DNA from 4 places in the Plantibacter lichenum genome. Region 4 is predicted to be linked to each of the others. Evidence: predicted binding sites of a transcription regulator. Region 4 holds the regulator's gene; each other region holds the start of a gene.

Region 1 (7,486 bases), on a different contig from region 4:
CGATTGCGGACAACTCTACCCAGCGGGCGTCCCTGGCACCCTAGGGCTGTCCCTGAGTGCGCACGATGGCGATGCTCCGCCGGGCGCACGGGGCACCTGTCCGCTCGCAGCGAGTTCGCCGGGCGCACGGGGCACCTGTCCGCTCGCAGCGAGTTCGCCGGGCGCACGGGGTACGCGTCGGCTCGCAGTAAGGTGGAACGGTTGGAACGAGCTGAGAAGGAGCACCATCCGTGAGTGACGGGTTCGCACTGTTCACCGACCGTTCCGTTGTCGCCATGCGCGTCAACGGCGAGCTGAAAGACCTCGCCACGACGGTGACGGAGACGGACACCGTCGAGGCCGTCCACATCGACACTCCGGATGGGTTGAACATCCTCCGCCACTCGGCTGCGCACGTGCTCGCACAGGCCGTGCAGCAGATCGACCCGCACGCGAACCTCGGCATCGGCCCGCCCGTCACCGACGGCTTCTACTACGACTTCGACGTCGCCGAGTCCTTCACGCCGGAGGACCTCAAGGCGATCTCCAAGAACATGGACCGCATCATCCGTCAGGGCCAGCGGTTCATCCGCCGGGTCGTGACCGAGGACGAGGCGCGCATCGAGCTCGCAGACGAGCCGTACAAGCTCGAGCTCATCGGCCTCAAGGGCGGTTCGGCCGAGAACGGCCAGGACGGCGAGAACGTCGAGGTCGGCGGCTCCGAGCTCACGATCTACGACAACGTCGATCCCAAGACCGGCGAGACCCTCTGGAAGGACCTCTGCCGCGGGCCGCACCTCCCGAACACTCGCATGATCGGCAACGGGTACGCCTTGACGCGCGTCGCAGCGGCCTACTGGCGCGGCAGTGAGAAGAACCCGCAGCTGCAGCGCATCTACGGCACCGCATGGCCGACGAAGGACGAGCTGCGCGCCTACCAGGCCCGCATCGAGGAGGCCGCGAAGCGCGACCACCGCAAGCTCGGCGCGGAACTCGACCTGTTCTCGTTCCCCGAGGAGATCGGTTCCGGCCTGGCCGTGTTCCACCCCAAGGGCGGCATCATCCGCAACGAGATCGAGAACTACATGCGCGAGCGGCTCATCGCGAACGACTACGAGCTCGTGAACACGCCGCACATCACCAAGGGCCACCTCTTCGAGACCAGCCAGCACCTCAACTGGTACAAGGAGGGGATGTTCCCGGCGATGCACCTCGACGAGGAGCACGACGCCGAGGGCAACATCACCAGGCAGGGCCAGGACTACTACCTGAAGCCCATGAACTGCCCGATGCACAACCTGATCTACCGTGCACGAGGCCGCAGCTACCGTGAGCTGCCCCTCCGTCTCGCGGAGTTCGGCACCGTCTACCGCTACGAGAAGAGTGGAACGCTGTCCGGTCTCACCCGTGTTCGCGGTCTGACGCAGGACGACGCCCACATCTACGTGACCGAGGAGCAGATCAAGGACGAGGTCGGCAAGCAGCTCGAATTCGTCCTCGAGACGCTTCGCGGGTACGGGCTGGACGACTTCTACCTCGAGCTCTCCACCCGGAACCCCGAGAAGTCCGTCGGCTCCGACGAGCTCTGGGAGCAGGCCACCGAGACGCTCCGAGCTGTCGCTATCGAGTCCGGCCTCGAGCTCGTCGCCGACCCTGGCGGAGCCGCGTTCTACGGTCCGAAGATCTCCGTGCAGGCCCGCGACGCGATCGGCCGGACCTGGCAGCTCTCCACCGTGCAGCTCGACTTCAACCAGCCTGAGCTCTTCGAGCTCGAGTACACGGCAGCGGACGGCACGCGCAAGCAGCCTGCCATGATCCACCGCGCACTCCTCGGCTCGATCGAACGGTTCTTCGCGATCCTCCTCGAGCACTACGCCGGAGCGTTCCCGGTGTGGCTCGCGCCCGTGCAGGTCGTCGGCATCCCCGTCGCCGAGCAATACGGCGAGTTCCTGGGCTCCGTCATCGCTCAGCTCAAGGCGCTCGGGATCCGCGCCCAGCTCGACTCGTCCGATGAGCGGATGCAGAAGAAGATCCGGAACCACACCAAGGCGAAGGTCCCGTTCCAGCTGATCGTGGGCGAAGAGGACCAGGCCAACGGCTCGGTCAGCTTCCGCTTCCGCGACGGCACGCAGGAGAACGGCGTGCCCGTCGAGGACGCGATCCGTCGCATCCGCGAGTCGATCGCCCAGCGCGTGCTCGTGAACGGCGCGGAGGAGCTGCCAGCATGACCGACGACCACGGGTTCGGCGACGGCGGACTCGCCGACGCCGAACTCGAGGCGTCGAGCGACTTCGCCGGAGTTCCGGACGAGTTCCAGCGGCTGTGGACCCCGCATCGGATGGTCTACATCCAGCAGGGCCAGCCCGACGACGACGGCTGCCCGTTCTGCATGGCGCCGTCGATGGACGACGAGCGAGCGCTCATCGTCCACCGCGGCACACACGCCTTCGTCCTGCTCAACCTGTTCCCGTACAACTCGGGGCACCTGCTCGTCTGCCCGTACCGCCATGTGGCGATGTATGACGACGCGACGCAGGAGGAGGTCGTCGAGATCGCGAACCTCACGCAGACGGCCATGCGCGTCGTGAAGCAGGTCTCGCGGAACGACGGGTTCAACATCGGGATGAACCAGGGTCAGGTCGCAGGGGCCGGCATCGCCGCGCACCTCCACCAGCACATCGTGCCGAGGTGGGCGACCGATGCGAACTTCTTCCCGATCATCGCCAGGACGAAAGCCCTGCCACAGCTCCTCGGCGACGTCCGGAAGGCCATCGCCGACGCGTGGCCGTCAGACGACGCCTGACCACCCGAACCAAGCCGATCACCCGTACCGAGCCGAGCAGCCGAACCTCGCTGAGCAGCACCCACCGGCCCCACGACGCAGGCATCCGCACCACAACCGCTGCCGCCCGCCAGTCCAATTCCTGGACGGTGGACGGCGATCCACCACACCACTCACGAGTAGAATCGACACCATGACCGATAGCGCCACGTCCACCGGAGAATACGGCTCGAACCGCGTGAAGCGCGGCCTCGCAGAGATGCTGAAGGGCGGCGTCATCATGGACGTCGTCACAGCTGAGCAGGCCCGCATCGCCGAAGACGCAGGAGCCGTCGCCGTCATGGCGCTCGAGCGCGTCCCCGCAGACATCCGCTCGCAGGGCGGCGTCGCCCGCATGAGTGACCCCGACCTCATCGACGCCATCCGCGCCGAGGTCTCCATCCCCGTCATGGCGAAGGCCCGCATCGGCCACTTCGTCGAAGCGCAGGTCCTCCAGGCCCTCGACGTCGACTACATCGACGAGTCGGAGGTCCTGAGCCCCGCGGACTACGTCAACCACATCGACAAATGGAACTTCACGATCCCCTTCGTCTGCGGTGCCACGAACCTCGGTGAGGCGCTGCGTCGCATCAACGAGGGTGCGGCCATGATCCGTTCGAAGGGCGAAGCCGGAACAGGCGACGTCTCCGAGGCGACGAAGCACATCCGGAAGATCAAGTCCGAGGTCGCGGCCCTCAGCGCCATGAGCAAGGACGAGCTGTACGTCGCGGCCAAGGAACTCCAGGCTCCGTACGACCTCGTCGTCGAGGTTGCCGAGACCGGCAAGCTCCCCGTCGTGCTCTTCACCGCCGGCGGCGTCGCCACCCCCGCCGATGCGGCCATGATGATGCAGCTCGGCGCGGACGGTGTGTTCGTCGGCTCCGGCATCTTCAAGTCGGGCAACCCCGCTCAGCGTGCGGCAGCCGTCGTCAAGGCCACCACGTTCTACGACGACCCGGCCGTCATCGCCGAGGTCTCCCGCGGACTCGGTGAAGCGATGGTCGGCATCAACGTCTCCGACCTCGCGGCGCCGCACCGCCTCGCCGAGCGTGGCTGGTAGCAGCTCGCCCCGCGTCGGCGTCCTCGCCCTCCAGGGCGATTTCCGCGAACATGCAGCAGTGCTCTCCGGGCTCGGAGCGAGCGTCACGCTCGTCCGACGCCCGGAGGAGCTCGCTGCCGTCGACGGCCTCGTGATCCCCGGTGGGGAGTCGAGCGTGATGGACAAGCTCTCGCGGACGTTCGACCTCCAGGGGCCGCTCAAGCAGGCGATCGCGGACGGTCTGCCGGTCTACGGGACGTGCGCGGGGCTGATCATGCTCGCGGACCGCATCGTCGACGGCATCGTCGGGCAGCAGAGTCTCGGCGGCCTCGACGTCTCGGTGCGTCGCAACGCCTTCGGCTCGCAGCTCGACTCGTTCGAGACCGATCTCGAGATCCCGGTCCTCGGCGAACCGCCCGTGCACGCGGTCTTCATCCGCGCGCCCATCGTCGAGTCGGCGGGGGAGTCGGTCACACCGCTCGCGTCCCTGCCGGACGGCCGCATGGTCGCCGTCGAGCAGGGCAACCTGCTCGGCACGTCGTTCCACCCGGAAGTCACCGGTGACACGCGCTTCCACGCGTACTTCCTCACCAAGGTGGCTGCAGCCGTCTGAGCTTTGCGCAAGCGCCTGAGCTTGCGCAGAGGCCTGTTCACGGGCCTCTCTACGGTCGGTCGGGCCTCCGGCGGCTCGCCTGACGGCACGCGTGCCGCAGCTGTTCTAGACTGGGTGGGTTCTTTTCACGCAGTTAGGGAGCACATGTCCGGACACTCCAAGTGGGCAACGACCAAGCACAAGAAGGCCGTCATCGACAGCCGTCGCGCCAAGTCGTTCGCGAAGCTCATCAAGAACATCGAAGTCGCCGCCAAGATGGGCGGAGCCGACCTCTCCGGCAACCCCACTCTCGTGGACGCCATCCAGAAGGCGAAGAAGACCTCGGTCCCGAACGACAACATCGACCGCGCCGTCAAGCGCGGTGCGGGACTCGCCGGTGAGTCGATCGATTACACGACGATCATGTACGAGGGCTACGGCCCGAACGGCGTCGCACTCCTCGTGGAGTGCCTCACCGACAACAAGAACCGTGCCGCAGCGGACGTCCGCACGATCATGAGCCGCAACGGCGGCACCATGGCCGACCCGGGCAGTGTCGCGTACAACTTCCACCGCAAGGGCCTCATCGTCGTCCAGGCCGAGGGCACGACCGAGGACGACGTCCTCGGCGCCGTGCTCGACGCAGGGGCGGAAGAGGTCGTGACGGAGAGCGAGACGTTCGAGGTCATCACCGACCCGAGCGACATGGTCGCGACGCGCGCCGCGCTCCAGGAAGCCGGCATCGACTACGACTCGGCGGACGTCGCGTTCGTCCCGAGCCTGAAGGTCGAGGTGGACGCCGAGACCGCTCGCAAGGTCCTGCGCCTCATCGACGCCCTCGAGGACAACGACGACGTGCAGAACATCTACAGCAACCTCGACATCTCGCCGGAGGTCCAGGCGGAGCTCGAAGCCGACGAGTAGTCGCCGAGAGCCGTCCCTCGGGGGCGCCCCACAGGAGCGCCTCGATTCGAACGGATGTACGACACTCCGGGTCGCCCGCGCTGCGGGCGACCCGTTGGTCGTTAACCTCGGAGTATGACGCTCAGAGTGCTCGGCATCGATCCTGGGCTCACCAGATGCGGCGTCGGCGTCGTGGACGTCGAGCCGAACCGCACAGCCGTGCTCGTCGAGTACGGGGTGGTGCGGACCGATCCGGACCTTCCCTTGGAGTTCCGGCTGCTCGCCATCGCGGAGGGCATCGCGGAATTCATCGAACGCACGGCTCCGCACGCGATGGCGGTGGAGCGGGTGTTCGCGCAGCACAACGTCCGCACGGTCATGGGCACGGCTCAGGCGAGCGGGCTTGCGCTCCACGCGGCCGCGTCACGTGGCATTCCCGTCGGGCTGCACACGCCGAGCGAGGTGAAGGCCGCGGTCACCGGCTACGGCCAGGCGGACAAGAAGCAGGTGCAGGCGATGGTCGCACGGATCCTCGGGCTCGCCGAGGCGCCGAAGCCGGCGGACGCCGCGGATGCGCTCGCCCTCGCGATCTGCCACGCGTGGCGCCCGAGTACGGCCGCTGCCGTGTCCCAGTCGATGCCTGGCGCCGCTGCCGGTGCCGGCCTCACCCCCGCCCAACGTGCCTGGCAGGCGGCGGAGCGCACGTCGAAGCACCCCGTGTCCGTCGCTCGCCCTAGGCTTGGATCGTGATCTCCTCCGTACGTGGCCCCGTCCTCAGCGCTCTCGGGAGCGTCGTCGTGATCGAAGTGGGCGGCATCGGCTTCGCCGTGCAGGTCGTCCCGGAACTCGCGCTCTCGCTCCGCATCGGTGAGGAGGCGCGGTTGGTGACGACGCTCATCGTCCGCGAGGACTCGCTCACGCTCTTCGGCTTCCGGTCGTCGGAGGAACTCGCGGTCTTCGAGCTGCTCCTCGGCGTCACGGGGGTCGGTCCCAAGTCGGCGCTCGGAGTGCTCGGCTCGCTCACGCCGGATCAGATCGCTGCTGCGGTCGCCGCGGACGACGACGCGCCGTTCCGCAAGGTGTCCGGCATCGGCCCGAAGACGGCGAAGCTCATCGTCCTCTCGCTCACCGGCAAGCTGCGGGTCACCCCGCCCACGGCGGCGAAGAGCGGCGCAGTCGTCGACGCATCGGCGATCTCCGAACGCGTCGTCACGGCCCTCATCGGCCTCGGCTGGCCTGAGAAGACCGCGGTCCAGGCCGTCGTCGATGCTTCAGCAGACGCTTCAGCCACCGACCTGGTCGCCGTTCCCGCGCTCCTACGCCTCGCGCTCGCCCGGCTCGGTCCGGCGCACTCCGCAGGACGCACCTCATGAGCGACGCCCAGAACGACGACCTCACGAACCCTGAACCGGAATCCGACGCCGAGCTCGCGTTCGAGGGCGCGCTCCGCCCGCGGTCGCTCTCCGAATTCGTCGGCCAGAGCAAAGCGCGTGGGCAGCTGCAACTGCTCATCACGGCCGCCGGCATGCAGAACCGCACGCCGGACCACATCCTGCTCGCCGGCCCTCCCGGTCTCGGGAAGACGACGCTCGCGATGATCGTCGCGCACGAGACAGGCAAGCCGCTGCGGCTCACGAGCGGTCCGGCCATCCAGCACGCCGGCGACCTCGCCGCGGTCCTGTCGTCGCTCACGCCGGGAGAGATCCTCTTCATCGACGAGATCCACCGCATGGCCAGGCCGGCTGAGGAGATGCTCTACCTCGCGATGGAGGACTTCCGCATCGACATCATGGTGGGCAAGGGCGCGGGAGCGACGAGCATCCCGCTCGAACTCGCCCCCTTCACGCTCGTCGGCGCCACCACCCGATCCGGGCTCCTCCCGAACCCCCTCCGAGACCGTTTCGGCTTCACTGCGCACCTCGAGTTCTACGACGAGTCGGAACTTCAGCAGGTGCTCGCGCGCACGGCGGACATGCTCGGGCTCACGATCGACGGCGAGGCGATCGCGGAGATCGCCGGTCGGTGCCGCGGTACTCCGCGCATCGCGAACCGCCTGCTCCGCCGCGTCCGCGACTACGCGCTCGTGCACGGGGGAGCTGCTGACCTCGCCACCGTGCGCGCAGCCCTCGAGCTCTACGACGTCGACGCGCTC
Region 2 (7,486 bases), on a different contig from region 4:
CCACGCGTCCCAGCGGGTGCAGCGGAGCGAGCGCGCGGTACGCCTCCTCGGTCTGCAGCGGCGTCCGGATGATGCCGGGCGAGACGGCGTTCACTCGTATGCCCCTGCCGGCATACTCGATCGCGAGGGACTTCGTCGCAGCCGCGATCCCGCCCTTCGTGATGGATGCGAGGACGGACGGGATGGAGGAGCTGGCCTGCTCGACGAGCGTCGTCGTGATGCTCACGATGTGCCCGGAGCCCTGCTCGACCATGTGCGGGACGACGAGACGCGTGAGCTGGAAGAACCCGCCCAGGTTGGTCTGCAGCATCGCCGCGTAGTCGTCCTGCGTGTAGTCGGTGAACGGCTTGGCGATGAAGATGCCTGCGTTGTTCACGAGGGTGTCGATGCGCCCGAAGCGCTCGATCGCCGTGGCCACGATCCGCTCCGCGACGGCCGGGTCCCCGATGTCGCCCTGGACGGTGACGAGGTCGGTGTCGTCGACGGGGGCGATCGTCCGCGAGGTCGCGACGACCGCGTACCCGAGCTTCCGATAGCCCTCCACGACGCCTGCCCCGATACCCTGCGAACCACCGGTGACGATGGCGACGTTCTGCTGTTCCATGTGCGTGAATCCTTACTAGATGATCGGTCTACTATTACCGTTTCCTGTTATAGCCGACCGGTCGTATAATTGCAACCATGGGACGGACATCAGACGCACGGGAACGCATCCTCGAAGCCGGCGCGCGGCTCTTCGGCCAACGCGCGTACAGCGCCATCGGCGTCTCCGAGATCTGCACGGAGGCCGGCGTGCCGAAGGGCAGCTTCTACTACTTCTTCCCCTCCAAGCAGGCGCTCGTCCTGGCGGTCGTCGACGAGCACTGGGTACAGCAGCGGCACGACTGGACGACGATCCTGGACACCCCGGAACCGCTCATCGACCGCCTGCGCGCGCTCTTCGAGGCGACCGCGCAGGTGCAGCGGGACGCCCTCGTCGGCACGGGGTCGGTCACGGGCTGCATCTTCGGCAACCTCGCGCTCGAGGTCAGCGGCCAAGACGATCCCGTGCGCACCAGGGTGCAGGAGATCTTCGACGAGCAGATCGACCTGATCGAGGACACGATCCGCGGAGCAGCGGGTGAGGGCACGAGTACGATCGCGGGTAATCCGCGCACGACGGCGAAGGCGATCGTCGCCCAGCTCGAGGGGCTCGTCCTGTTCGCCAAGCTCTTCAACGACCCAACACAGCTCGACCAGCTGTGGCAGAACAGCCTCAGCCTGCTGCACCTCGAAGAGCCGGTGAGCTGAGCGATGGAGTGGGCACGCGCACAACCGATTCGGACGGAGCGACTCGAGCTCGAGCCGCTGTCGGTCGACCATGCCGATGCGATGGTCGACGTGCTCGCCTCGCCGTCGCTCCACACCTTCATCGGCGGCGAACCGCCCTCACACGCCGAGCTCGAAGCCCGGTATCGGCGCCAGAGCGTGGGCGCTTCGCCGGACGGTTCACAGGGCTGGTTGAACTGGGTGGTCCGGGAGCGGTCGGGACCGAGCGTGGGCACGGTGCAGGCGACGGTGCGGGCGACGGTGCACACCGCGCCCGGCGGGGACTCGCCGGACGACGAACTCCCGGGCGGCCTGCAGGCAGACGTCGCCTGGGTGATCGGCCCCGCTTCACAGGGGCGCGGCTACGCGACCGAGGCGGCGGCTGCGATGGTCGAATGGTTGGTCGCCAGTGAAGGACGCCCACTCGACGCAGCCGGCATCGGCATCACACGCGTGGTCGCCTTCATCCACCCGGATCATGTCGCGTCCGCCGCGGTCGCCGCGCATCTGGGTCTCGCGCCGACTCCCGAATTGGAGGACGGCGAGATCCGCTGGGTTCGGGACGTCCCGGCCGACCCCGGGGACGGCTCATGAGCACGCTCGCGCAGATCCGCGAGGAGATGATCGCCGACCCGAGCAATGCTTGGGCACGGGAGTTGGGATACGCGCCGATCTACCGGGTCGCCCCCCGGACGCGCGTGCTCGTCATCGGACAGGCACCCGGCCGCAAAGCGCAGGAGAGTGGTGCGCCGTTCACGGATGCGAGCGGCGACACCCTGCGGTCCTGGCTCGGCGTCTCCGCGGAGCAGTTCGCGGCACCGGCGGTCGGCGTGCTGCCGATGGACGCCTTCTATCCGGGGCGAGGGAAGGGCGGCGATCTGCCTCCCCGCCCGGAGTTCGCCACCCTGTGGCATCCGCGGATCCTCGCCGAACTGCCCGATGTGCGGTTGACCGTCCTGGTCGGTCGATACGCGCAGCGCCAGTACCTGGGCCTGCCGTCCTCGGTGTCCTTGACGGAGACGGTGCGTGGATACCGGGATCATCTGCCGCTGTTCCCGATCGTGCATCCGTCGCCCCTGAACTTCCGGTGGCAGGCGAAGAACCCGTGGTTCCAGGCCGAGATCGTGCCGGTGCTGCGCGAGCTCGTCGCTGACGCCCTGCGGCCCTGACGGCGGGCGCTCGCGCCCAGGCACTGACCCCGCCCGGTCACGGGGCCCCGGTCGCTGGGCCGCGGTCGCTGGGCCTGTCGAAGTGCCTCACCCCAGCCCGGTCACTGAGCTTGTCGAAGCGTGTTGCCCTCGCAATGCCGCCGCGCCTCTCACTCCCGGTCACTGAGCGTGTCGAAGAGCGTCGCCCCAGCCCGCTCACTGAGCTTGTCGAAGTGTGGGGTCCACGTGTGCAGAAGTTCTCCACAATCCCTTCGAACGCCTGTTCTAGAACACGGGTCCTTGGTATTCTTGATGAGTTGACATACCTTCGACTCCGGACACGATCGCCGCTCGTCTCACGAGCCTCGGCGAGCAGATCGTCGCGGAAGACGTCTGTATCGCCGCCGCCGAAGCACGCAAGGCCACCCTGTTCGCCGAGGCCGCCCGCCTGTCCGATCTCACCGCGTTGACGCTCGCTCCACCCGGCACGACCCCGGCCCGAGCGAAGGACCTCGCCCGCCTCTCCCTGCACCTGGAACTCTCTGCCATGACGCGGGTTCCGGAGCGCACCATCCAACACCGCATAGCCGAGTCCGAAACCCTCACCGACCACCTCCCCACCACGCTTTCGGCGTTGGCTGCCGGGTCGATCTCCGCAGGGCATGCCCGGGTGATCGTGGAGCAACTCACCGATGTTGCCCCGGCGGATCGTGTCGAGTTCGAGACCCGGATCCTGCCCCTCGCGCAGACCCGCACCGCCGCGCAGCTGAAGCAGCTGGCCCGGCAGATGCGGGAGAAGCTCCACCCGGAAACCATCGGTACCCGGCATCACCGGGCCAGACAGGACCGCCACGTGACTTTGTCCCCGGCACCTGATGGCATGTCGTGGCTGTCGATCCTCACCACGGCGACCATCGCGACCGCCGCCTACAAGCGCCTCGCCGACCTCACCGCCGCCACGCAGCGCCGGGGTGACCCGCGCACGCGTGCGCAGTTGATGGTCGACAACGCCCAGAGCCTCCTCCTCTACGGGATCACCGCGTCCTCCGGCCCTCCAGCCACGGTCGCGGCACCCACGACGCCACCCATGGCCGAGGACGATGAGGTCCCGACCTGGGCGGCACGGTCAGCACCAGCGCGTCCCGTTGCGTCCATGGACGACACGGCGGTCACACCAACACGGAACGTGGCTGTCCTTGACCGTGACGAGCGCCGTCCGAGCGTAGAGCCCGCTCTGGGTATCGGCCCGCTCCCGAGCATCGAGGACATCACGGACGGCATCATCCCCACCGTGCATGTGACGGTCCCGGTGATGACGATCCTTGGCCACGAGCACCAACCAGGTTCCCTCGAAGGCTACGGTCCCATCGACCCCGAGACCGCGGTCAGGCTGAGTGTGCACGCGAAGTCGTTCACCCGGATCCTCACCCACCCTGAGACCGGGACGGTCCTCTCGGTCAGTCGAGAACGATACGTGCCACCCGTCGACATGAAACGAGCCCTCGCGATCCGAGACACGCACTGCCGAGCACCGGGCTGCAACCGCCTCGCGAAAGGGTGCGAACTGGACCATACGGTGCCGTGGTCGGAGGGAGGTGAAACGAACGTGGGCAACCTTGCGCACCTGTGTCCGAAGCATCACCACCTCAAACACGAAACCAATTGGTCCCTCAAGCCGGGCCCGGACGGGGTGCTGCATTGGATCAGTCCGAGTGGTCAGGTGTTCACCACGGAACCGGATCCTCCGGACTGGTACCCCCTCGAACCCCTCCCGGAAGCTGACGGCGACGCACCCGGTCCCTGAGCGCGTCCACCCGGTCCCTGAGTCTCGCCGACCCAGCACCCGGTCACTGAGCTTGTCGAAGTGCGGACGCCCCGGATCCGTGAGCTCAACCCTTCGACAGGCTCAGGGACCGAGGAACAAGCTCAGGGACCGAGGCACACCACAGCGGGTGCGGGGCCGAAGCGCCCGCACCCGCTGGAGCAGAGACGACCCGACCGCCTCAGCTGGGGCGGATAGCAGCGGAACCACCGCCGCCATCCACCCGGATCTGGCCACCCGGATCTGGCTACCCGGCGGAACCGGCGCCACCGCCGGACCTACCGCCGGACCCACCGGCGAAGCCACCACGTCCGTGACCGACACCGACCAGTTCACGACGACGCCGGACCACGAACCAGGCACCGACGGCCACGAGGAGCACGGCGAACGCGAGCGGGAGCATCGGATCGAAGCCGGTCGAAGCGATCACCCCGACGGGAACCGTGACGGTGCCGCCGTTGCCGGGGTTCCCCGGTGTGCCAGAACCGTCTGCCACTGGAGCGAGGACCAGCCGGTGCTCGCCCGACGGGAAGTCGGCTGGAACGTCGGCGATCGTCGCGATGATCCCAGCAGCGTCGGCGGTGACCGTCGCCAGCAGGACCGGATCCGAGTGCAACTCGACCCGGACCGACACTGCGGCGCCGAAGCCGCTCGCCTCGATCAGCAGACGCGATCCACCCGTGACCGACAGGGCCGGAGGCGTCACCGACCGCGTCAACGATACGACCTCGCCACGGTTCCCCGCGCGGTCCACAGCCCGCACCTGCACGGTCTGCGGCTTCGCCTCCTTCGCGACCAGCTGCGAGAGGCCGGTCACCCACGTCGATCCGTCGAGCGAGTACTCGACCGCAGCGATCCCGGAGCCCGCACCACCACCATCAGCACCGGCACCGGCACCGGCACCAGCACCGGCACCAACACCAACACCAACACCAGCCGGACCAGGGTCGGTCGCGACGACGGTCACCCGACCGGCGTCGGACAGCCAGCCCCAGACGGTCGGGGCCGTGGCATCCACGGGAACGGTCAGCGAACCGACGGCACTCAAGTTGCCCTCGACATCGGTCGCCCGATACTCGACGACCGTCCTGCCTTCGGGGAGCGTCACCGGGCCGGTGTACGAGACCCAAGCGGTCCCGTCGGCCGGAGCGGATCCAGCAGCGGAACCGGCGGATGCACCGAACCGGTACTCCACCGAGGCGACCCCGGAACCCGAGTCCTCAGCGGCGAGCGAGAGCGCGGCGCCCGAGCGGTACCAGCCGTTCGCTCCCGGCTTCGAGACGGACGCCGTCACGGTCGGCGGCGTCACATCGGGGATCACGATCGTCCCGCTGATCGACTTCGACAGCTCACGATTGCCAGCGGCATCGACCGAGAAGAAGTCGATCGTGAACGCACCGGCCTGGTCGACGACGACGGACGAACCCTGCCTCCACTCGCCGCCGTTCACGCGGAAGCTCGTCGAAGCGACGCCCGACGTCGCATCGGCGGCGGTGAAGTCGACCGTTCCGCGGTTCTTCGCGACGCCGTCGACGAACCCGTCACCGAGTTTCGCCATCGTCTCCGGAACCACCGTGTCCAGCTTGAGGGCGAGCACCTGCTCCGCCGACACGTTGCCGACGGCATCGGTGGCTCGAGCCCTGACCTCGTGTGAGCCGTCCGTGGTCACGGCCAGCGGCGCGTTCGTCACCGTCCACGGACCGCCGTCGACGGCCGTCTCGATGACGACGTCACCGGCCCGATCGTCCCGAGCAGTCGCCGAGACGGTGACGGGCGATGCCGTGTACCACCCCGTCGCCCGGTTCGGGGTCGACGGATCGGCGCTCAGGACCACCTGCGGCGCCGTCACATCGGCGGGCGCCGGAAGCGTCCACACATCGGCGATCGACGGGTCGTAGAAGGTGTGGTCGTCGAGGTTCTCGAACTTCACCCGCACCGAACCGTCGGTGGCGAGCGAACCGTCGACCACGAACTCGTAGGTCTCCGTTCCCACACCGCCCGTGTGGCTGAACTGGCGCAGCGCGACCTGCACCCCGTCGACGTACACCTTGTACTTCTTCGTCTGCGGCCGGTCGTACGTCTCCGTGGCGCGGATGACGAACGGCTTGCCGGCGACGACGGCCGTGTCGAATTCGAAGTACGAGAAGTTCGTCAGGTGTCCCGCGTAACGCCTCGTGACACCGGCCTCCGAGTTCGTCCCGGACGACGACGACGCGGTCAGGTTGTGCGCCTGCTCGCTTCCGCTCTCGCCGAGGTCGACGTGGTCGTATCCGGTGTTCGGATCGGGGACGGGAGCGAGCGCGACGGTCAGGTTCGCCGAACCGTTCGCGAGCGTCACGTCACCGGCCCGGAATGCGGCGCCGATCGATGCCGTGAGCGATGCCTGCGCAGCGCCGACGGGTACGAAGACGGGCACCGAGACGGTCGCCGACTCCCCCGCCGCGATGAGTACGTCGGCCGTCGGGAGCGGTTTCGTCCAGCCGTCGGGAACGGTCACCTCGAGGTGCCCGGCGACGGGAGCGGAGCCACCGTTCCGGACGATCGCGGTGAGCGTGCTCGACGCTCCGGGAGCCACGGTCGTCGGATCGACGGTGAGGCTCGAGAATTCGACGGGCGAGTCCACGACGACGGTGAACGGGACGACGAGACCGACGTCGGCACCGTTGAACCGGTAGGAGAACACGGCCGATGCCGCAGCTTCTCCAGGTAGGCGATCGGCCGGAACGGTGAAGCCGAGGTCCCCGGCCGCCGTGGCGCCGACGGCGACGCTGTCGGCGAGCTTCAGCGGATCGGTCGGCGTGGGTTTCCAGGCCTCGTCGAGTCCGGCGAGCGCAGCGGTCACCGGTCCGAGCGCCGCACCGGGGGCACCCGAACCACCGGAACCCGCGTTGGTGAGCGTCGCCGTCACCACTGCCGGGAGTCCCGGCTTGACCGCGGAGGCGTCGAGCTTCGCGGTTCCGCTGATCCCGAGGAGCGCGGCGATCGTCTGATCGACGGCCGTCCGCACGGCGCCAGCGGCCGCGACGAGCGCGGCATCACCGAATCCGGCGACCAGTTCGTCGATCGATCCGACCGTCCCGAGCACGTCTGCGAGTCCCTTCGCTGCGTCGACGGCGGAGCCTGCTCCGGCGAGGACGAGCGCGTCCGCGGCCTTCGACCGTCCAGATGCGACGAGTGCGGAGAGCGCTTCGTGCTGCCCGGCCGTGAT
Region 3 (7,486 bases), on a different contig from region 4:
CCCGGCTGCCGTCCGGGCTGCAGTCTCGGCTGCTTCGCCCGGCATCCCCATCGCGCCTGCGCAACCGCCGGAATCATCTGACGTCGTGCCTCCTCGCATCGAGGTCCCGCCCGGCCTCATTCAGGTGCCGGCCGGTCTTCTGCCCGGCGCCCCGCGTGCGGCGCCCGACGTGCAGGTTCTACCGGTCGTCGTTGCGGCGCCAACTCCGCCTGTTGCGCCCGTCGTGCCCGTGCCCGTCGTGCCCGTGCCCGTCGCAGCCGCGATCGACGAAGCCACTGTCGTCTCGCCTGTCGCCGGCGGCTTCATCCTGGAACTCCCCAACGGGGACCCCGTCGCGCTCGACTCGAGCGTGCTCATCGGGCGGAACCCGGCCGCGCAACCCGAGTACGCGGGCGCCAGGCTCGTCGCCGTCCTCGACCCCCGCATGTCGGTGTCGAAGACACACACGGCCATCACCGTCGGACGCCGCGCGCTCCGGGTGACGGATCTGCACTCGACGAACGGCACGACCGTCACCGATGCGTCCGGCGCCGTCGTCGTGTGCAGCCCTGGAACGACCGTGACGGCGGAGCCCGGATCGACGATCACCGTCGGCGAGTTCGCGATCGTCGTTCGGCGGGGCTGAGTAGATTCGGGTCTCGATGGGGAGCGCTCCCCATCGAATCGGCACGGCTCCGCGGCTACGCTGAACGATGCCTCACAGGCCGATCTGCGCGCGGAGTTCTCCACAGCGGCCACGCCGCGGACGTCCTGTTCGGGGCTGTCGATAGTCTGATCGAGGCTCGGCACTGCGACCGCGAGCCGACAGGGGATCACCGATGCGCATCAAGCTCACGCTCACGAGACCGACGGGGACCGTCGACGACATCGTCGTGACCACGGACGCCGCCGCAAGCATCGCGGAGGTCGCGAGCACGATCGCGCGAGTGGACCCGCAGGGCCCCGACTCCGCCTCGGCAGAGTTCACCCTCCACGCGCGGTTGCCCGGATCCAGCGAAACACTCCCGCTCCCTCCCGAGGCCGCCATCGGGGAGGCCTGGGTCGGCTCCGGCGCCGTCATCGAACTCGCGGACGCCGGCGTGTACTACGCCTCCGCGCGCACCGGCCATGCCCCGACGATCGCCGTGCTCCGTGTCCTCGACGGCCCGGACGCCGGACGCGAGTTCACGCTCCCGGCCGGCAGTTGGACGATCGGTCGGGACCCGTCGTGCGACGTCGTGCTCAGCGATCCACTCGTCTCGAAGCGTCACGCGCGGGTCGAGATCGGTGCCGAGCTGGAAGTCATCGACCTCGGCGCGGCCAACGGCATCGTCGTGGACGGCGGCATCGTGCAGCGCCTGCGAGTCACCGACCGCGAGCGGATGCTCATCGGCGACTCCGAGGTCGAGCTCGCCTACTCGGACACGGTCGCCAGGTCCGGAGTCGTTCCGAAGGCCGGGCCGTTGTTCTTCAACCGCTCGCCTCGCGTTGAGCACCGCTACGCAGGCCAGGAGTTCCCGGCACCGGAGCCGCCCACGGAGCGCGAGAGTCAGCCGTTCCCGCTCCTCGCCATGGTCGCGCCCATCCTCGTCGGCGGGGCGATGTTCATCATCACGAAGAGCGCCATCTCGCTCCTCTTCATCGCCATGACCCCGCTCATGCTCGTCGGCAACTACTTCACGGGGCGCGGGCGCAACAAGCGCCAGCTCAAGAAGCAGATCGCGATCTTCGACGAACGGCTCGCCTCGCTCAAGGAGCAGTTGGCGGAGGAACGCGTGATCGAGCACGACGTCCGGATGCGCGAGGCGCCGTCCACATCGGAAGCGCTCACGGAGGCCCTCACACGCGGGCCCCTGCTGTGGACGCGGCGTCCGGAGCACTGGGCCTTCCTCAACGTCCGGCTGGGAGTCGGCACGATGCCCTCGCGCAACGAGATCTCCGGCAAAGCACGCGACGGCTATCTCCCCGAGTTCCAGAAGCGCCTGGAGGCCGTCAAAGAGGAGTTCGGGATGGTCGCGGACGTCCCGATCATCGACAACCTGTACGACGCGGGAGCCCTCGGCATCGCCGGTTCGCCGGAGACCGCTGGCGGCGCCGTCAATGCCGTGCTCGTGCAGCTGACGGCGTTGCACTCGCCCGCAGAGCTCGTCGTCTCGGCGATCGTCTCACCCTCGTGGTCGTCGTCGCTCTCCTGGGTCAAATGGCTCCCGCACGCCTCGTCCCCCCACAGCCCGCTCGAGGCCAACCACCTCGCGGACAGCGTGTCGAGCGGCAACCTGCTGTTGTCGGCGATCGAGGAGCTGGTGGCGACTCGGCTCAAGGACGCGCGCGCCGAGGCGTCACGACGCGGCGCCCTCGACGACAAGCACGCGGCACAGGAACGTGGCGCAGACGTGGGCACGAAGGGCGGCGGCGACACCGGAACGAAGTCACCCGTCCCATCGGTCGTCCTCCTCGTCTCGGACGACGCCGGCGTCGATCGTGCGCGGCTCGTCCAGCTGGCCGAGATCGCAGCCGATGCAGGTGTCTTCCCCATCTGGATCGGGCCGGACGTCCAGTCCCTCCCCGCGGCGTGCCGCACATTCCTTCGTGTCCCCGAGGCGGGCTCCGGCGTCGACGCCCCGGCGAGCGTCGGGCTCGTGCGACTCGGCTACACGATCGAGGACGCTCGGCCGGAGTACGTCGATCCGCAGACCGCACTCGACTACGCGCGCCGCATGGCTTCGGTCATCGATGCCGGAGCGCTCGTGGAGGACTCGAGCGACCTGCCGCGCTCGGTCTCGATGGTGACGCTCCTCGGATCCGACCTCGCGTCATCGAGCGACGCCGTCGTGGACCGCTGGCGGCAGAACTCCTCCATCCACGACCGGACGCCGGGCGCAGTCCCGAGGCCCCGTCGCGCCGGAGGCCTCCGTGCCACGGTCGGCTCGTCCGGCGTCGACGCGATGCACCTCGACCTCCGCGCGCAGGGTCCGCACGCCCTCGTCGGCGGCACCACGGGGGCCGGCAAGAGCGAGTTCCTGCAGGCGTGGGTGCTCGGCATGGCCGCCGAGTACAGCCCCGACCGCGTCTCATTCCTCTTCGTCGACTACAAGGGCGGCTCGGCCTTCGCCGATTGCGTCACGCTGCCGCACTGCGTCGGCCTCGTCACCGACCTCAGCCCGCACCTCGTCCGACGCGCGCTCACGAGCCTCCGCGCTGAACTGCACTTCCGGGAGCATCTCCTCAACCGCAAGAAGGCGAAGGACCTCCTCGAACTCGAGAAGCGCGGCGACCCAGACAGCCCGCCGGCGCTCGTCCTCGTGATCGACGAGTTCGCCGCCCTCGTCGGTGAGGTGCCGGAGTTCGTGGACGGCGTCGTCGACATCGCACAGCGGGGCCGGTCGCTCGGGATCCACCTCATCATGGCTACACAGCGCCCGGCCGGTGTCATCAAGGACAACCTGCGAGCCAACACGAACCTCCGAGTGGCGCTGCGAATGGCCGACGAATCGGACAGCCAGGACGTCGTCGGCGTCAAGGACGCCGCACACTTCGACCCGGGCGTCCCCGGCCGCGGCATCGCGAAGACCGGTCCGGGTCGACTCACCGCGTTCCAGTCCGGATACGCGGGCGGCTGGACCAACGACGAACCGAAGCGGTCCGACATCGAGGTCCGTGAGCTCCGGTTCGGCGGCGAGACGCGCTGGGAGGAACCGCGCGGGGCCGAAGCCGACGAGGACCGCGACCTCGGACCGACGGACCAGCAGCGGATCGTGTCGCAGATCATCGAAGCGGCGACCGAGGCCGCCATCCCGCCTCCGCGTCGACCTTGGCTCGACGAACTCGCGAGCGTCTACGACCTCGGTCGGCTGCGCCAGCGCACCGACGCCGAACTCCTCATCGGCGTCGCAGACCTCCCGGATTCGCAAGAGCAGAAGCCCGTGTACTTCCGGCCAGACGTCGACGGACACATCGCGGTCTTCGGCACGGGCGGTTCCGGCAAGAGCACGGCGCTCCGGACCCTCGCGACGGCCGCCGGCATCACACCTCGCGGCGGACCGGTGGAGGTGTACGGGCTCGATTTCGGCGCAGGCAGCCTGCGGATGCTCGAAGCGCTCCCGCATGTCGGCTCGATCATCCCGGGCGACGACCAGGAACGGGTCATCCGGCTCCTTCGCTTCCTGAAGGAGCAGATCGACGACCGCAGCCTCCGCTACGCCGAGGCGAACGCCTCCTCCATCACCGACTACCGGCGCGTGACGGGACGCCACGACGAACGCCGGATCCTCCTCGTGGTCGACGGCTTCCAAGCCTTCCGGCAGGAGTTCGAGACGACGCTCGGCCTGTCCACCTGGTACGCGCTCTTCCAACAGTTCATCACCGACGGGCGTCAGCTCGGCATCAACGTCGCCTTCAGCGCAGACCGCCCCGGTTCCGTACCCACGAACATCAGCTCCGGTGTGCAGCGCAAGATCGTGCTGCGCCTCGCGGACGAGACCGGGTACCAGATCCTCGGTGTGCCGAAGGACATCCTGAGCGCAGAATCCGTACCGGGGCGGGCGATCGTCGACGGCCTCGAGACGCAGGTCGCGATTCTCGGCGGTTCTCCCGTGCTCGCCGATCAGTCGGCGGCCACCGTCCGGCTGGCCGAAGCGATGGTGCGCAGCGGCAATACGATCACGACACCACCGATCGGCTCGCTCCCCAAGGAACTGCCTGCTGAGGCGCTGCCCGCCCTCGTCGCCGGCCAGCCCGTCCTCGGCATCGGCGACACGGACCTCGCGCCCATCGGCTTCGACCCGACCGGTGCGTTCCTCGTCGGAGGCCCGCCCGGGAGCGGGCGGACGAACACCGTCGCCGCGTTGCTCGCCGCAGTTCGTCGGTTCGACCCGTCGTCCCGCTTCGTGTACTTCGGCAGCCGCCGGTCCGAGCTCCTGCGCACGCTCGACTGGGACGACTCCGCGGTGACTCCGGAGGCGATCGCGGAGCAGGCAAAGATGCTGTCGGCAGCGATCGCTGCGGAGACCACGACCCAGCGGACGGTCGTGGTGATCGAGACGATCTCCGACTACCTCAACGGCATCGCGGACCCGCCGCTCGTCGAACTCATCAAGACCATCAAGCGGAGCGACCACCTTGTGATCGCCGAGAACGAGGTGTCCGGCTGGGCGTCGTCGTGGCCGCTCATGGGCGAGATCAAGAGTGCTCGTCGTGGCATCCTGTTGCAGCCGGAGCAGATGGAGGGCGATCTCGTCCTCCGCACGACGTTCCCACGGCTCGCCCGTCGGGACTTCCCGCCGGGCCGTGGCATGTACGCGTCGCGTGGTGCGCTCGTGCGGGTGCAGGTGCCGCTCGCTGATGCCTTCGTCCCCGTCGACTGAGCTCCGGAATCGTCCGCCCCGTCGCTGAGAACTCCGGAGGCGTCCGCTCCGGTCGCTGGGCTCCGGAGGCGTCCGCGTCGGTCGCTGAGCTTGTCGAAGCGCCTCCCAGAGCCCGGAGCCCGTCCGGGTGGTGATCTCGCTGGTTGCACGGGCGATCGCCCTTCGACAGGCCCAGTTCCCGGAGCCCGGAGCCCGACCCGGTCGCTGAGCCCGGCGAAGTGCTGTGGTCGTCCGTCTCTCCGCACTCCATCCGTTCCGTTCACTGAGCTTGTCGAGGTGCGTTGCCCTCGCAATGCCGCCGCGCTTCTCGCTCCGGTCACTGAGCTTGTCGAAGTGCGTTGCCCTCACGATGCCCCGCGCCTCTCAGCCCCGGTCACTGAGCTTGTCGAAGTGTGGTCCCGGTCACTGAGCTTGTAGAAGTGTGGGGTCCAGGTGCGCAGAAGTTCTCCACAATCCCTTCGAACGCCTGTTCTAGAACACGGGTCCTTGGTATTCTTGATGAGTGGACATACCTTCGACTCCGGACGCGATCGCCGCTCGTCTCACGAGCCTCGGCGAGCAGATCGTCGCGGAAGACGTCTGTATCGCCACAGCCGAAGCACGCAGGGCAAATCTCTTCGCTGAGGCCGCCCGTCTCTCCGATCTCACCGCGTTGACGCTCGCTCCACCCGGCACGACCCCGGCCCGGGCGAAGGACCTCGCCCGCCTCTCCCTGCACCTGGAACTCTCGGCGATGACGAGGGTTCCGGAGCGCACGATCCAACATCGCATCGCGGAGTCCGGAGTCCTCGTCGACCACCTCCCTGCCACGCTTGCTGCGCTCTCCGGGGGTTCGATCTCGGTCGGGCATGCCCGGGTGATCGTGGAGCAGCTCGCGGATGTCGACCCTGCGGACCGTATCGAGTTCGAGACCCGGATCCTGCCCCTCGCACAGACCCGCACCGCCGCCCAGCTGAAGCAGTACGCCCGGCAGCTGCGGGAGAAGCTCCACCCGGAAACCATCGGTACCCGGCATCACCGGGCCAGGCAGGACCGCCACGTGACCCTGTCCCCGGCACCGGACGGGATGTCGTGGCTGTCGATCCTCACCACGGCGACCATCGCGACCGCCGCCTACAACCGCCTCGCCGACCTCACCGCGAACACGCAACGCCGCGGTGACCCGCGGACGCGTGCGCAGTTGATGGTCGACAACGCCCAGAGCCTGCTCCTCTACGGTGTCACGGCGTCCTCCGGCCCTCCAGCCACGGTCGCGGCGCCCGAAACTACTCACCCCAGGGTCGAGGACGACGAGGTCCCGACCTGGGCGGCACGGTCAGTACCAGCGCGCCCCGCCGCGTCCATGGACGACACGGCGGTCACACCAACACGGAACGTGGCTGTCCTTGACCGTGACGAGCGCCGTCCGAGCGTAGAGCCCGCTCTGGGTGTCGGCCCGCTCCCGAGCATCGAGGACATCACGGAAGGCATCATCCCCACCGTGCATGTGACGGTCCCGGTGCTGACGATCCTTGGCCACGAGCACCAACCAGGTTCCCTCGAAGGCTACGGTCCCATCGATCCGGAGACTGCGGTCCGGCTGAGCGTGCACGCGAAGTCCTTCACCCGGATCCTGACGCATCCCGAGACCGGGACGGTCCTCTCGGTCAGTCGAGAACGATACGTCCCACCCGTCGACATGAAACGAGCCCTCGCGATCCGAGACACGCACTGCCGAGCACCGGGCTGCAACCGCCTCGCGAAGGGGTGCGAACTGGATCACACGGTGCCGTGGTCGGAGGGAGGTGAAACGAACGTGGGCAACCTTGCGCACCTGTGTCCGAAGCATCACCACCTCAAGCACGAAACCAACTGGTCCCTCAAGCCGGGCCCAGACGGGGTGCTGCATTGGATCAGTCCGAGTGGTCAGGTGTTCACCACGGAACCGGATCCTCCGGACTGGTACCCCCTCGAACCACTCCCCGACACATGACCACATCAACCCGGTCACTGAGCCTGTCGAAGTGTGGACGCTTCGGATCGGTGGACCCTTCCTTTCGAGAGGCTCAGGGACCGACCCTGCACCCGGTCACTGAGCCTGTCGAAGTGGGGACGCTTCGGATCGGTGGGCCCTTCCCTTCGACAGGCTCAGCAACCACCAGGAG
Region 4 (7,486 bases):
CGGTGAAGCAGCACCCAACGACTGGCGCGTCGAGGTGGCCGGCGGGACGCTCGGCGTTCGCATGTTCCCTGCGGAGGACGGGGAGCACGTCTCGCTCTCGGGCCCGGCGACGCTCGTCTACTCGGGATCCATCACCCTCGCCTGAGGTCCAGCGCGCACGATCGGGCGGAGCCTCAGCACTCCTGGTGTTCACAACTCAGGAGCGCTGCGGTGTGTCGGCGTCGCCGCGCGGCCTTTCGCGCGCGACACGCCGCGCCCGTCCTGAGTTGTGAACAGGCACGGACTGCGCGAGCGGTGGGGCTGGGCGTCGCAGGAAGCGCCTGGCTCAGTCGGTGGGCTCGTCGTCGACGGCGTTCGCCGAGCGTCGGCGCGCTTTGAGCACGCGGTAGCCCTTGCCGATGGCATCGCGCGTGACCTGGAACTCGGCAGGCAGCTCGTTCTCGAGCCATCGGTGGAGCGAATCGGAGCCGAGGTTCCGTTGGACGACGAGCCACGCGTCCGAATCCACGTCGAGCCGGGGCAGCCAGTGCATGAGCAGCTCGTGCAGTGCGTCCTTGCCGATGCGAATGGGCGGGTTGGACCAGATCGTACGGAACACCAGGTCATCGGGAACATCCTGGGGCAGGACGGCGTTGACGTTGGTGAGGCCGAGACGCTCGGCGTTCATGCGCGTGAGTTCGAGGGCACGTTCGTTGACGTCAACAGCCCAGACAGTGGCGTGCGGCGACGCCAGCGCCAGGGAGAGCGCGATGGGCCCCCAGCCGCACCCGATGTCGAGCAGATTGCCACCGGGCGGGGGCGTCGGAACGTTGGCGAGGAGCACCTGGGTGCCCGTGTCGATGTGGTCGGGGCTGAAGATGCCGCTCGCGGAGGACAACTGACGTTGTACCCCGCCGAGGGAGACGCTGATGGGGCGGAGCTTCAACTCGCTGCCGGGTTCAGGAGTGAAATAGTGCTCTTGTGCCATACAGGAAACGTACCGGAGAGTAAGGAAGTAGGGTTAATGCGATGACGAAACCAGACGAATCGATCCAGCCCACCACCGACGACGTCGTCGATCGGGTGTTGTCGAGCGCCGCATCGAAGTCGTCCGGGTACTCCCTCTTCGGCAGCAACGCAGCGGCTCTGCAGGCGCAGAACACGGCCGGCGGCACCTCCGACGACGGCGAGCAGTTCGATCGTGAGGACAGACAGGCCCTTCGGCGTGTCGCCGGACTCTCGACGGAGCTGCAGGATGTCACCGAGGTCGAGTACCGCCAGTTGCGGCTCGAGAACGTCGTGATCATCGGCGTCTACCAGCAGGGATCGCTCATCGAGGCGGAGAACTCGCTGCGCGAACTCGCGGCCCTCGCCGAGACCGCCGGTGCGGTCGTGCTCGACGGCATGCTGCAGCGGCGTCCGCACCCGGACCCCAGCACCTATCTCGGCCGCGGCAAAGCGCTCGAATTGCGCGACATCGTGAAGGCGCTCGGCGCGGACACCGTCGTCGCGGACTCCGAACTCGCGCCCAGCCAGCGCCGCGCGCTCGAAGACGCGGTCGGCGTCAAGGTCATCGACCGCACCGCCGTCATCCTCGACATCTTCAGTCAGCACGCCAAGAGCCGTGAGGGCAAGGCCCAGGTCGAACTCGCGCAGCTCGAGTACCTGCTTCCCCGCCTTCGCGGTTGGGGTGAGTCCATGAGCCGTCAGGCCGGTGGACAGGTCGGCGGCGCCGGAGCCGGCATGGGCTCGCGCGGCCCGGGTGAGACGAAGATCGAACTCGACCGCCGTCGCATCCACACCCGGATGGCGAAGCTCCGGAAGCAGATCGTCGCCATGAAGCCCGCCCGCGAGGCCAAGCGCGCGAACCGAAAGCGGAACACCGTGCCGTCGGTCGCGATCGCCGGGTACACGAACGCCGGCAAGTCGAGCCTGCTGAACCGCATCACGAAGGCCGGCGTCCTCGTCGAGAACTCGCTCTTCGCGACCCTCGACGCCACGGTGCGCCGGAACGTGACCTCCGACGGCCGCGAGTACACGCTCGCCGACACCGTCGGTTTCGTGCGCAACCTGCCGCACCAGCTCGTCGAGGCGTTCCGTTCGACGCTCGAGGAGGTCGCGGACAGCGATGTCATCGTGCACGTCGTCGACGCGTCGCACCCCGACCCCGCCGGCCAGATCGCTACAGTCCGCGACGTCATCGGCGAGGTGGGCGCACGCGGGATCCGCGAACTCGTCGTCTTCAACAAGTCCGATCTCGTCGACGACGGGCAACTGCTCGTCCTCCGCGGGCTCGAACCGGACGGCATCTTCGTCTCGGCCCGCACGGGCGCCGGCATCGACGAGCTCATGGAGCGCATCGAGGCAGTGCTGCCCTCGCCGAGCCGCGAGCTGCACGTCCTCGTGCCCTACGAACGCGGCGACCTCGTGACGATTCTGCACGAGCGCGGCAAGGTCGTCGAGACGGCGTACGACGAGCACGGCACGATCGTGCACGCGTTCGTGAACGACGAGATCGCTGCGCTGCTCGAACCGTTCGCGGTCGCGCCCGCCGCCGCTCGCGAGCTCCTCGCAGCCCATCCGGCAGAGGTCGCGCCGACGGCCTGAATCGGCTGATCCTGCAGCTGCGTGCCACGGCATCGATCAAGAACATCATCGAATCCAGGCGCGACGTGCGTGGGCGGGTCGCAGCGAACGCCTAGCTGGCGGAGCAACGACGAAGGGCCGGATCGACTTGATCCGGCCCTTCGTCGTGTTCGGGGCCCGAGTGCGGGGCGCCGCCCGCGTCAGACGCTGCGAAGAACGGCTACGACCTTGCCGAGGACGTCGGCGTGGTCGCCCAGGATGGGTTCGAACGCGGAGTTTCGCGGGAGCAGCCAGGTGTGGCCGTCGCGCTGGCGGAAGACCTTCACCGTGGCCTCCTCGTCGAGCATGGCCGCGACGATGTCACCGTTCTCCGCCGTCTTCTGCTCGCGTACGACGACCCAGTCGCCGTCGCAGATCGCGGCGTCGATCATCGATTCGCCGACGACCTTCAACATGAAGAGCTCGCCCTTGCCGACGAGCTGGCGGGGGAGTGGGAAGATCTCCTCGACCTGCTGCTCAGCGGTGATGGGGATGCCGGCTGCGATGCGGCCGACGAGCGGGACCATGGCTGCGTCGCCGACGGGCGGGGCCGTCTCCGGGACGCTGCCCTCGACGGCGCTCGGGAGATCGATGAGGATCTCGAGCGCACGCGGCCGGTTGGGGTCGCGACGCAGGTACCCGCTCAGTTCGAGCTGGTTGAGCTGGTGGGTCACGCTCGACAGGGAGGCGAGACCGACCGCGTCGCCGATCTCCCGCATGCTCGGCGGGTACCCCTGGGATGCGACGGCGCGCTGGATCACGTCGAGGATGGCGAGCTGCTTGTCGCTCAGGCTCTTCCTCCGGCGTGTGCCCGTTCGTTCCTGAGCCCCGTCGCTCCTACCGTTCGCTGCCATGTCGCTCCTGCCCGGACCAGTGTCAGTGGGTGCTGGTGTACTCGTTCCAACACTCGAAACTGTATCCAACCCGAGTGCCAGAGACAAACATTCGTTCGAGCGTGTCGCAGGTTTTCGAGGAAATAGATCCGAAGACGTGCTTGAACATTCGAACAATCGAAGATATATTCGGAACATAGCTTCGCATCCGGTGCTCCTGGCCGAACACCGGATGCGAAACCTCGTCAGGAAGACCCGCACTTCCTGCAGACGAGCACTTGGAGGTAGTCATGACTGCAGCACTCATCGGATTCCCGTCGATGCCGACACAAGCGATGCCGACACAAGCGATGCCGACACAAGCGATGCCGACACAAGCGATGTCCGCACGGGCCGTGCCCGGATCCGCATCGACGCCCTCACGCACGGCACTGTCGCACTCGCGACTCCGTCTCACACGACGAGGCCGCGTGGTCTTCACCGTGCTCGCAGCCCTCCCGCTCGTCGTCGCCGTAGCCGTGCTGTCCGTCGGCGCAGGATCCGCTGCGGCGTCGGGGCCCGGGGTAGCCGGTCAGTCCGTCCAGTTCACCTACGTGACGGTCGACCCGGGGGAGTCCCTCTGGGAGCTCGCCGAGTCGATCGCGCCGTCGGCGGACCCGAGGGATGTCATCGCGGAGATCATGAACCTGAATCAGCTGTCCACCGCTCGTGTGGAGCCGGGGCAGCGTCTCGCCATCCCGCAGCAGTACGCGAGCTGAGCAGCCGGTCGATGCGTCGGTCGATGAGACGGCTGTTTCGCCGGTCTGCGGCGGTGTAGTCGGTACGATTGACGGGTGACCGCTCTCGACGACCTCCCCATCCGCGACGACCTTCGGGGGAAGATCCCCTACGGCGCTCCGCAGGCCCACGTGCCCGTTGCCCTCAACGTCAATGAGAACACGCACCCCATCCCTGAGGACGTCGCACACGACATCGTCGCCTCCCTTGCCGCCGCAGTCCTGACCGTCAACCGGTACCCGGACCGCGAGTTCACCGAACTGCGCGAGTCGCTCGCCCGCTACCTCGGCCACGGCGTGACCGCCGAACAGGTGTGGGCCGGAAACGGATCGAACGAGGTCCTGCAGCACATCCTCCAGGCGTTCGGCGGACCCGGCCGTTCGCTGCTCGGGTTCACCCCGACCTACTCGATGTATCCGCTGCTCGCCGCGGGCGTCGGCTCCACCTGGATCGCAGCGACCCGAGACGCCGATTTCGAGCTCTCCCCGGAGACGGCCGCAGCCCAGGTGCGCGAATCGGATCCGGACGTCATCTTCCTGTGCTCGCCGAACAACCCGACGGGCACGCCGCTCTCCCTCGAGACGATCGAGGCCGTCTACGAGGCGTCGAGCGGAATCGTCGTCGTCGACGAGGCGTACGCCGAGTTCGCGCCCGACGGAGAGGCGAGCGCGCTGACGCTCCTCGAAGGCCGTCCGCGTCTCCTCGTCTCGCGCACCATGAGCAAGGCGTTCGCATTCGCAGGCGTCCGCGTCGGCTACCTCGCGGCCGACCCTGCCGTGATCGACGCCCTCCGGCTCGTCCGGCTGCCCTACCACCTCAGCGCTCTGACCCAGGCGGCGGCCACGGCGGCGCTCCGCCACTCCGCGGAGATGCTCGCGATGGTCGACGACATCCGCGGCCAGCGCGATCGCCTCGTGGTCGAGCTCGAAGCGCTCGGCTACCAGCCGCACCGGAGCGGGTCGAACTTCGTCCTCTTCGGCGGGGTCGACGATCCGAACGCGGTCTTCGAGGAGCTCTTCGCTCGTGGCATCCTCATCCGTGACGTCGGCATCCCGAACCACCTGCGGGTGACTGCAGGGACAGAGGCGGAGACGACAGCGTTCCTCGAAGCCCTGGCCTCCGTCACCGCCCGCTGACCGCCCGCTGACCGCTGACCGCTCACGACGGTCCGCTCACGACGGTCCGCTCACGTTCATCGAACCGCGGTGCAACGGGACGAGCCCGCCTGAGCGAATCGCGCAGCCGGGCTCGTCACGTTCCGTCGAGCGTCGCTCAGGCGGGGAGCTTCGTCACGGCTTCCTCCGCGGCGACCCAGGGGAGCATTGCGCACTTCACGCGCGCGATGTACTTCGAAACACCGCTGAAGGCCGCGGCGTCCCCGAAGCGGTCCTCATCGAACTCCAGCTTGCCGCGTGACCGGATGACCTCTCTGAACTCGTCTGCGAGCTGGGTGAGCTCCGCGATCGTGAGTCCGGGAGCGAGATCGGACAGGCATGACGTGGATGCCTGGGAGATCGAGCAGCCGTGGCCTTCCCAGGCGATCGATTCGAGGTGCTCGCCGTCGGCGGCGAGGTGGAGCTGCAGGGTGACCTCGTCGCCGCACGTCGGGTTCAGCTGATGCGCTTCCGCTGCGGCGCCGTCGTGTAGGCCGAAGCCGTGGCGCTCCTTCGCATGGTCGAGGATGAGCTGCTGGTACAGGCTCTCGAGGCCGCTCATCGCTCGGCTCCGAAGAACGCGGCGACCCGGCTCGTCGATTCGAGGAACGCGTCGATCTCCGCTTCCGTGGTGTAGAGGTAGGTGCTCGCTCGTGTCGATGCGGTGAGGCCGAGTCTTCTGTGGAGCGGCTGCGCGCAGTGGTGGCCGACGCGGATCGCGATGCCCTGGTCGTCGAGGAACTGCCCCACGTCGTGGGCGTGGACGCCCTCCAGATCGAAGGCCGCGAGTCCGACGCGTTCGTCGCCCGGGCGGGGACCGATGAGCCGGACGCCCGGGATGGCTGCGAGGCCCGAGGCCAGTCGCTGACCGTAGGCGGACTCGGTCGCGTGGATGCGGTCCATCCCGTAGGCGCCGAGCACGTCGATAGCCGCTGCGAGAGCGATGGCCTGCGAGACGGGCTGTGTCCCGGCCTCGAACCGCTGCGGCGAGGGCAGGAAGGTGGCTCCCTCCATCGTCACGGTCTGGATCATCGATCCGCCCGTGAGGAACGGCGGCAGGGCGTCGAGCAGTGCGCGGCGGCCCCAGAGGACGCCGATCCCGGTGGGTCCGAGCATCTTGTGGCCGGAGAAGACGAGGAAGTCCACGCCGAGCTCGGTCACGTCGATGGGGAGGTGCGGTACGGACTGGCACGCGTCCAGGACGACGAGGGCGCCGACGGCGTGCGCGAGCGAGGTGAACCGTTCGACGGGCGCGATTGCGCCAGTGACGTTCGAGACGTGGGCGAACGCGACGATGCGCGTGCGTTCCCCGATGATGCCGGCCGCGGCGTCGGCATCGATGATCCCGTGGTCGTCGACCGGGATGAAGCGGAGGACCGCGCCGGTGCGCGCCGCGAGCTGCTGCCAGGGGATGAGGTTCGCGTGGTGCTCGGCCTCGGTCACGACGATCTCGTCGCCCGCTCTGAGCCGGAACCGATCGGCTTCCGGACCGCCGAGGCCGGCGCTCGCGTTGCCGATCGCGTAGGCGAGGAGGTTGAGGGCGCCGGTGGCGCCCGACGTCCAGACGACCTCCCGCGGGTCCGCGCCGATGAACGTCGCCACCCGCTCGCGGGCCTGCTCGAAGAGTTCGGTGGCCTCTGCGGCGAGCGTGTGCGCACCGCGGTGCACGGCGGAGTTCGACCGCCTCGCGTAGTCGGCCTCCGCGTCGATGACCGATTCCGGTCGTTGCGAGGTCGCTCCGGAGTCCAGATAGACGAGCGGATGTCCGTTGACGACGCTCGTGAGCAGGGGGAACCGCGTCCGGATCGCTTCGATCTCGTGCTGATCGAGCGGGGACGTGGTGTGGTCGATGGTTCTGGTCATGGTCACCTCACCTTCAACGATAGGTGCATCCATCCGCTTCGCGACCCGTGTGACGGATGCCGATCCCGCGTCCGCCGCCGATAGACTGGCCGCATGAGCACCCAGCAGCGCACCGCCCGTCTGCAGCGCGAGACGAGTGAATCCAGCATCGAACTGGAACTGAACCTCGACGGCACGGGCGTCAGCCACATCGACACCTCCGTTCCGTTCTACGACCACCTGCTGACGGCGTTCGCGAAGCACTCGCTCACCGAC

What was found. The regulator LexA, encoded in region 4, represses DNA repair genes until DNA is damaged. The targets are predictions, from matches to a motif close to TCGAACANNTGTTCGA.
Region 1: ruvC (crossover junction endodeoxyribonuclease RuvC) is a predicted target of LexA. The motif match lies at 5,402-5,417, and genes of this name have one in related genera.
Region 2: ACQ3HB_RS01490 (HNH endonuclease signature motif containing protein) is a predicted target of LexA. The motif match lies at 2,729-2,744, and genes of this name have one in related genera.
Region 3: ACQ3HB_RS11795 (HNH endonuclease signature motif containing protein) is a predicted target of LexA. The motif match lies at 5,801-5,816, and genes of this name have one in related genera.

The regions. Positions count from the first base shown of each region.
Region 1 is NZ_JBOBFT010000012.1:96,854-104,339, reverse strand. It holds gene thrS (threonine--tRNA ligase) at 231-2,207, shown strand; gene ACQ3HB_RS16155 (HIT family protein) at 2,204-2,782, shown strand; gene pdxS (pyridoxal 5'-phosphate synthase lyase subunit PdxS) at 2,955-3,860, shown strand; gene pdxT (pyridoxal 5'-phosphate synthase glutaminase subunit PdxT) at 3,850-4,452, shown strand; gene ACQ3HB_RS16140 (YebC/PmpR family DNA-binding transcriptional regulator) at 4,597-5,355, shown strand; gene ruvC (crossover junction endodeoxyribonuclease RuvC) at 5,470-6,084, shown strand; gene ruvA (Holliday junction branch migration protein RuvA) at 6,081-6,707, shown strand; gene ruvB (Holliday junction branch migration DNA helicase RuvB) at 6,704-7,486, shown strand, end outside.
Region 2 is NZ_JBOBFT010000001.1:325,168-332,653, forward strand. It holds gene ACQ3HB_RS01470 (SDR family NAD(P)-dependent oxidoreductase) at 1-604, opposite strand, end outside; gene ACQ3HB_RS01475 (TetR/AcrR family transcriptional regulator) at 682-1,290, shown strand; gene ACQ3HB_RS01480 (GNAT family N-acetyltransferase) at 1,294-1,902, shown strand; gene ACQ3HB_RS01485 (uracil-DNA glycosylase family protein) at 1,899-2,477, shown strand; gene ACQ3HB_RS01490 (HNH endonuclease signature motif containing protein) at 2,923-4,260, shown strand; gene ACQ3HB_RS01495 (family 78 glycoside hydrolase catalytic domain) at 4,526-7,486, opposite strand, start outside.
Region 3 is NZ_JBOBFT010000007.1:226,257-233,742, reverse strand. It holds gene ACQ3HB_RS11805 (FHA domain-containing protein) at 1-625, shown strand, start outside; gene ACQ3HB_RS11800 (FtsK/SpoIIIE domain-containing protein) at 819-5,342, shown strand; gene ACQ3HB_RS11795 (HNH endonuclease signature motif containing protein) at 5,845-7,314, shown strand.
Region 4 is NZ_JBOBFT010000014.1:29,148-36,633, reverse strand. It holds gene dapF (diaminopimelate epimerase) at 1-145, shown strand, start outside; gene ACQ3HB_RS17165 (class I SAM-dependent methyltransferase) at 326-967, opposite strand; gene hflX (GTPase HflX) at 1,009-2,586, shown strand; gene lexA (transcriptional repressor LexA) at 2,766-3,458, opposite strand; gene ACQ3HB_RS17150 (LysM peptidoglycan-binding domain-containing protein) at 3,728-4,195, shown strand; gene ACQ3HB_RS17145 (histidinol-phosphate transaminase) at 4,271-5,350, shown strand; gene sufU (Fe-S cluster assembly sulfur transfer protein SufU) at 5,487-5,930, opposite strand; gene ACQ3HB_RS17135 (cysteine desulfurase) at 5,927-7,231, opposite strand; gene hisB (imidazoleglycerol-phosphate dehydratase HisB) at 7,325-7,486, shown strand, end outside.